DNA from 2 places in the Mesobacillus sp. genome. Region 2 is predicted to be linked to the other one. Evidence: a T-box and tRNA genes for the amino acid it is inferred to sense, from the RefSeq annotation. Region 2 holds a T-box; the other holds one or more tRNA genes.
The links. The T-box of region 2 lies ahead of serS (serine--tRNA ligase). A T-box ahead of a tRNA ligase gene usually reads a tRNA of that ligase, here a tRNA-Ser.
Positions count from the first base shown of each region.

Region 1: it encodes a tRNA-Ser, which carries the amino acid that the T-box ahead of serS (serine--tRNA ligase) is inferred to sense. The anticodon was not compared.

Region 1 is NZ_JBYNSB010000004.1:19-3,408, forward strand. It holds partial or broken rRNA gene AC3EBE_RS01460 (16S ribosomal RNA) at 1-736, opposite strand, end outside; tRNA gene AC3EBE_RS01465 (tRNA-Gly) at 855-928, opposite strand; tRNA gene AC3EBE_RS01470 (tRNA-Pro) at 949-1,025, opposite strand; tRNA gene AC3EBE_RS01475 (tRNA-Arg) at 1,047-1,123, opposite strand; tRNA gene AC3EBE_RS01480 (tRNA-Leu) at 1,190-1,275, opposite strand; tRNA gene AC3EBE_RS01485 (tRNA-Leu) at 1,335-1,419, opposite strand; tRNA gene AC3EBE_RS01490 (tRNA-Lys) at 1,484-1,559, opposite strand; tRNA gene AC3EBE_RS01495 (tRNA-Gln) at 1,565-1,639, opposite strand; tRNA gene AC3EBE_RS01500 (tRNA-Asp) at 1,646-1,721, opposite strand; tRNA gene AC3EBE_RS01505 (tRNA-Glu) at 1,746-1,820, opposite strand; tRNA gene AC3EBE_RS01510 (tRNA-Ser) at 1,836-1,926, opposite strand; tRNA gene AC3EBE_RS01515 (tRNA-Asn) at 1,945-2,019, opposite strand; gene AC3EBE_RS01520 (SprT family protein) at 2,140-2,613, opposite strand; gene cmpA (cortex morphogenetic protein CmpA) at 2,708-2,821, shown strand; gene AC3EBE_RS01530 (Tex family protein) at 2,873-3,390, opposite strand, start outside.
Region 2 is NZ_JBYNSB010000021.1:4,659-8,048, forward strand. It holds gene AC3EBE_RS08065 (serine hydrolase) at 1-16, shown strand, start outside; gene pdxS (pyridoxal 5'-phosphate synthase lyase subunit PdxS) at 177-1,058, shown strand; gene pdxT (pyridoxal 5'-phosphate synthase glutaminase subunit PdxT) at 1,069-1,659, shown strand; T-box leader at 1,714-1,930, shown strand; gene serS (serine--tRNA ligase) at 2,003-3,283, shown strand.

The sequences.
Region 1 (3,390 bases), on a different contig from region 2:
CGCCACTGGTGTTCCTCCCAATATCTACGCATTTCACCGCTACACTGGGAATTCCGCTTTCCTCTCCGGCACTCAAGAAAGATAGTTTCTACCCCATCACGGGGGTGAGCCCCGCACTTTTAAAGTAGACTTATCTTCCCGCCTACGCGCTCTTTACGCCCAATAATTCCGGACAACGCTCGCCACCTACGTATTACCGCGGCTGCTGGCACGTAGTTAGCCGTGGCTTCCTCCTCAGGTACCGTCATTGAAATGGATTATTCACCCATCTCACATTCGTCCCTGAAGACAGAGCTTTACAACCCGAAGGCCTTCTTCACTCACGCGGCGTTGCTCCGTCAGACTTTCGTCCATTGCGGAAGATTCCCCACTGCTGCCTCCCGTAGGAGTCTGGGCCGTGTCTCAGTCCCAGTGTGGCCGTTCATCCTCTCAGACCGGCTACTGATCATCGCCTTGGTGAGCCGTTACCTCACCAACTAGCTAATCAGACGCAGACCCATCTTCTAGCGATAGCTTATAAATAGAGGCCATCTTTAGTATTTAGGGCATGGGCCCTTAATACAACATTCGGTATTAGCACCACTTTCGCGGTGTTGTCCCCATCTAGAAGGTAGGTTGTCTACGCGTTACTCACCCGTTCGCCACTAGAAGTACATTGCTGCACTCCCCGTTCGACTTGCATGTGTTAAGCACGCCGCCAGCGTTCGTCCTGAGCCAGGATCAAACTCTCCAAAAAAGAGTATGAGTTTAGCTCATAATTTAAAACGTTGGCTCATGATTCTTCTATAATAGAAGCCATGATCATTTATTGTTTGTTGACGCTTGTTTGTTTAGTTTTCAAGGAACAATTTGGTTGGAGCGGGTGATGGGAATCGAACCCACTACATCAGCTTGGAAGGCTGAGGTTTTACCAGTAAACTACACCCGCATATGAAGTTAAGTGCTGAATGGTCGGGAAGACAGGATTCGAACCTGCGACCCCTTGGTCCCAAACCAAGTGCTCTACCAAGCTGAGCTACTCCCCGTTCAGATTAAGAGAAATATAATGGCGCGCCCGAAAGGAGTCGAACCCATAACCTTCTGATCCGTAGTCAGACGCTCTATCCAATTGAGCTACGGGCGCGTATTTGTTTTAAAAGCAACTTTTACATATTACCATGATCACAATCAGTTTGTCAATAACTTTTTTTGGTGCGGCCGAGAGGACTTGAACCTCCACGGGGTTGCCCCCACTAGGCCCTCAACCTAGCGCGTCTGCCATTCCGCCACGACCGCAAAAACATGACAGGATTATATCTTAACCAATTTCAATGTGATAATCAACAGGTAAATAATGGTGCGGGTGAAGGGAGTCGAACCCCCACGCCTTGCGGCGCCAGATCCTAAGTCTGGTGCGTCTGCCAATTCCGCCACACCCGCATATTATAGTTAATTTCGCTATCGCGAGATTAAGGATGATTTTTTCGCTGTTGCGAAAAAATCCTGGTGAGCCATGAAGGACTCGAACCTTCGACCCTCTGATTAAAAGTCAGATGCTCTACCGACTGAGCTAATGGCTCAAAAATGGCTGGGCTAGCTGGATTCGAACCAACGCATGTCGCAGTCAAAGTGCGATGCCTTACCGCTTGGCTATAGCCCAATAAAATGGCGGTCCCGACCGGGATCGAACCGGCGATCTCCTGCGTGACAGGCAGGCATGTTAACCGCTACACCACGGGACCAGATATTAGTTTTTACAGTTTTTATGGTGACCCCTACGGGATTCGAACCCGTGTTACCGCCGTGAAAGGGCGGTGTCTTAACCGCTTGACCAAGGGGCCAAATATAGAGTGTTCTGGCGGAGAAGGAGGGATTTGAACCCTCGCGCCGGTTACCCGACCTACACCCTTAGCAGGGGCGCCTCTTCAGCCTCTTGAGTACTTCCCCATACCTTATTAGATAAGATGGCTCCGCAGGTAGGATTCGAACCTACGACCGCTCGGTTAACAGCCGAGTGCTCTACCACTGAGCTACTGCGGAATAACTTTAGTTTTTCGTGTCGTTGTCTTGTCGACTCTTACTATTATAGGCAGGTGACCATTAAAAGTCAAGCGGGTTTTTAAAAGTTTTTTACTCGTTTTTAAAATTGTTGCTTAACCCTTATTTAATCAGTATTTCTTTAACTTTTACCAGCTTGCCGCGGCATTTTCCGCAGACATATTTAGCCGTATTAATTGATCTTTTTCGATGGTATACCAATTTGCATTGGCTGCATTGATAAACGAGGAATTTTTGTTCAGTTCTTTTTTTCTTTTCCTCAGGCAGCATGGAGCAAAATCGGGGTGCCCCTACTTCCATCATTAAATCGCGGAAATCCTTATCGCGATGTTTGTAGCCCTTTCCTTCCAGATGAAGGTGGTAATGACATAGCTCATGCTTAATGATTCCGATCAGCTCATGTTCACCTAGCTGCTCATAATACTTCTTGTTGATCTCGATGGTATGGCTTCTAAGCATGTAGCGACCACCAGTAGTCCTCAGTCTTGGATTAAAGAACGCTCTATGCTTGAAGGGCTTATGAAATTGTTCAGCTGAAATTTTTACGACAAGATTGTGCAGCTCCTGGTCTGTCATCATTATTAAACGCCTGCCTTTTAAAGAAACATGACAACCTATTATAGCATATATTAAGGATACCTTTTCACGCAGATTCAAAGGAGGTATTGTTATGCCTGTCTGGTTCCAGAATCAAATGAAACGAGCCTTCTATGAGAAAAATCGATATCAAATTAAACTTTTAAATCAATGCTGGTTTTTTTATAGGAATAAACAGGGGTTATGAAAATGCAAGAAAAGACTGCACTGGCCTGCAGTCTTTTCTTATTGGAAAGTATTAAGCTTGCTCGGGTTTTAGCATTGTTAGTGCCACGCGGCCTTTTTTCTGATCAACACTGTCGACCCAGACAGTGACTACATCACCGACTGAAACAATATCAAGTGGATGCTTTACGAATCGGTTGCTCAGCTTTGAGATATGGACCAAACCGTCCTGCTTCACGCCGATGTCGACAAAGGCGCCAAAATCTACTACATTTCTAACGGTTCCCTGAAGCTCCATCCCCGCTTTTAAGTCTTCGAGCTTGAGAACATCTTTCTTGAGAAGCGGGGCAGGAAGCTCATCACGCGGATCTCTTTCAGGTCTGACCAAAGCATCAATAATATCCTTCAGTGTCAGTTTCCCGATTCCTAGTTCATCTGCTGTCTGCTCAATATTTATCGTTGCAAGAGCTTCCTTAAGAGCCTGGCTTCCCAGGTCACCTGTTTTGAAACCGAGTTTATCCAGAAGCTGTTTGACTTCACCATAGCTTTCCGGATGGATGCCCGTACGGTCTAACGGCTCTTTACTGTCAA
Region 2 (3,390 bases):
TAAAGGCTGGTTTTAAAATTTTATATTCTAAAGATAAAGGCTTCCTGTCTTGACAGGAAGCCTTTTTTATTGTTTATTTTCATTAGGGTAACTAAAATCCGACTTAATAAGTCTGCTTTTGAGTTAGTGTAGTTGCTTACATATAATCCTTTTACAAGGGACAAGGGGGAAAAAGAATGAAGACAGGTACTGATCGTGTTAAACGTGGGATGGCAGAAATGCAAAAGGGCGGCGTCATCATGGACGTTGTCAATGCTGAGCAGGCAAAGATTGCAGAAGAAGCTGGCGCTGTTGCTGTAATGGCATTAGAGCGTGTTCCTTCTGATATCCGTGCGGCCGGCGGCGTTGCAAGAATGGCTGATCCTCGTATCGTTGAAGAAGTTATGAATGCTGTCACTATTCCCGTTATGGCAAAAGCAAGGATTGGTCACATCGTCGAAGCACGGGTTCTTGAAGCGATGGGTGTTGATTATATCGATGAGAGTGAAGTATTGACTCCTGCTGATGAAGAATACCACTTGAATAAAAGAGATTATACTGTACCGTTCGTGTGCGGCTGCCGCGACCTTGGCGAAGCTGCGCGCAGGATTGGCGAAGGAGCTTCCATGCTGCGTACAAAGGGCGAGCCGGGAACAGGCAACATTGTGGAGGCAGTACGCCATATCCGCAAGGTGAACGCACAGGTCCGCAAGGTTGTCGCTATGGACATGGATGAGCTTATGACAGAAGCTAAGCTTCTAGGGGCTCCATATGAGCTTCTTCTAGAAATTAAGCAGCTAGGGCGCCTTCCGGTTGTTAACTTTGCAGCAGGCGGTGTAGCGACGCCAGCAGATGCTGCACTTATGATGCAGTTAGGTGCAGACGGAGTATTTGTTGGCTCCGGAATCTTTAAATCTGAGAATCCGGCCAAGTTTGCGAGAGCGATTGTTGAAGCTACTACTCACTATCAGGATTACGAGTTGATTGCGAACATCTCGAAAGGCCTGGGAATCCCGATGAAGGGCATGGAAATCTCCTCACTAGCTCCAGAAGCCCGCATGCAGGACCGCGGCTGGTAAGGGGCCTGTTATGGTGAAAATAGGAGTTCTTGGCTTACAGGGAGCTGTCCGTGAGCACATCTGGGCGATTGAAGCATCAGGTGCTGAAGGAGTGGTCATCAAGAGACCTGAACAGCTGGAAGAAATGGATGGGCTGATCATTCCTGGTGGAGAAAGCACAGCCATTCGCAGATTGATTGATAAATATGGATTTATGGAAGAACTGAAAAAGTTTGCGGCAGATGGGAAACCGATGTTTGGTACTTGTGCAGGGCTGATTCTGCTGGCCAAAGAATTGGAAGGCTATGATGCTCCGCATATTGGTGTCATGGACGTGAAGGTCGAAAGAAATTCCTTCGGACGCCAGCGTGAAAGCTTTGAAGCGGATATCACCATTGCCGGAGTCGGGAACGATTTCAATGCGGTATTCATCCGCGCGCCCCATATCGTCGAGGCCGGTGAAAATGTCGAGGTGCTCGCAAAGCATAACGATCGAATTGTTGCTGCGCGTGATGGCCAGTTTTTAGGCTGCTCCTTCCATCCGGAATTGACCGATGACTATCGGCTGATGAATTATTTCGTGAAAATGGTTGAGGAGTCCAAATCGAAAAACTTTGCATAAACCGCTTGCAAGTCGAACATAATTGTAGTAAATTATGTATTAAAATTCGATACCTAAAAAGCTATGAGAGGGATTAGTAGTCTGTTTTCATTCTTAAGAGAGCCGGTGGTTGGTGCAAACCGGTGTCTGGAACATATGAATCCGCCCTCGAGCAGAGTATGGAACGCCATTTGGCCAGTAAATACTTTCGGTAAAAACCGTTATTTTATGAGTGGAAAGCAATTTATGCTTTCAACTAGGGTGGCAACGCGGGTTAACTCTCGTCCCTTTCATGGGGACGGGAGTTTTTTGTTTTTTTATCAAGGAAGCAACCGTATCTAAAAAGAAAAAGGAGGAACCACCAGTGTTAGATGTAAAATACCTACGAGCTAATTTTGAAGAAGTAAAACAAAAGCTCCAGCACCGCGGTGAAGATTTAAGCGATTTTGGAAAATTTGAGGATTTGGATGTAAAACGCAGGGAGCTCATCCTTGAAACTGAGCAGCTGAAGAGCCGCAGAAATGAAGTGACCCAGCAGGTTGCTGCATTAAAGCGTGAAAAGCAGGATGCTGATCACCTAATCGCAGAAATGCGTGAAGTGGGCGACAAAATCAAGGAATTGGATGACCAGCTCCGTGTTGTAGAAGAAGAGTTAGAAGCTCTTATGCTCAGCATTCCGAATATCCCTCATGAGAGTGTTCCAATCGGTGAAACAGAAGATGATAATGTAGAAGTCCGCAAGTGGGGCGAATTACGCAATTTTGAATTTGAACCTAAGCCTCACTGGGATGTTGCTGAGCACCTGCAAATCCTTGATTTCGAACGAGCTGGAAAAGTAACCGGCAGCCGTTTCGTCTTTTACAAGGGCTTAGGCGCCCGTCTTGAGCGAGCATTGATCAGCTTCATGCTTGACCTCCATGTTGATGAGCATGGCTACAAGGAAGTTCTGCCTCCTTATATGGTTAACCGAGCAAGCATGACTGGCACTGGCCAGCTCCCTAAATTCGAAGAGGATGCATTCCGCATCGAAAGTGAAGATTACTTCCTGATTCCGACTGCGGAGGTACCAGTAACGAATATGCACCGTGATGAAATCCTGAGCGGTGACCAGCTGCCGATCAACTATGCGGCGTACAGTGCTTGCTTCCGTTCTGAAGCTGGGTCTGCCGGCCGTGATACGCGCGGTCTTATCCGTCAGCACCAGTTCAATAAGGTGGAATTAGTGAAATTCGTCAAGCCAGAGGATTCTTATGCTGAGCTTGAGAAGCTTACTGGTCATGCTGAGAAAGTCCTTCAGCTGCTTGGCCTTCCTTACCGTGTCCTGAGCATGTGTTCTGCAGACCTCGGCTTTACAGCTGCGAAAAAGTATGACATCGAGGTATGGATCCCAAGCTATGGCATGTACCGGGAAATCTCTTCTTGCAGTAATTTTGAAAGCTTCCAGGCGCGCCGTGCAAATATCCGTTTCCGCCGTGAAGCCAAGGCGAAGCCGGAGCATGTTCACACATTGAATGGCTCTGGACTTGCGATCGGCAGAACAGTTGCGGCAATCCTTGAAAACTACCAGCAGGAAGATGGCAGTGTCATCATCCCGGAAGTATTGCGTCCATATATGGGAAATCGCGAAGTAATCGCACCGGAATAAGCCAATCAATACAGGAAATAATAGCATTCGGGCAGGTTTATAAAACTTGCCCGAAAAAAATTCAAAAGATGTGTTGACTCGATTTAAAATACATGATATTATATTTC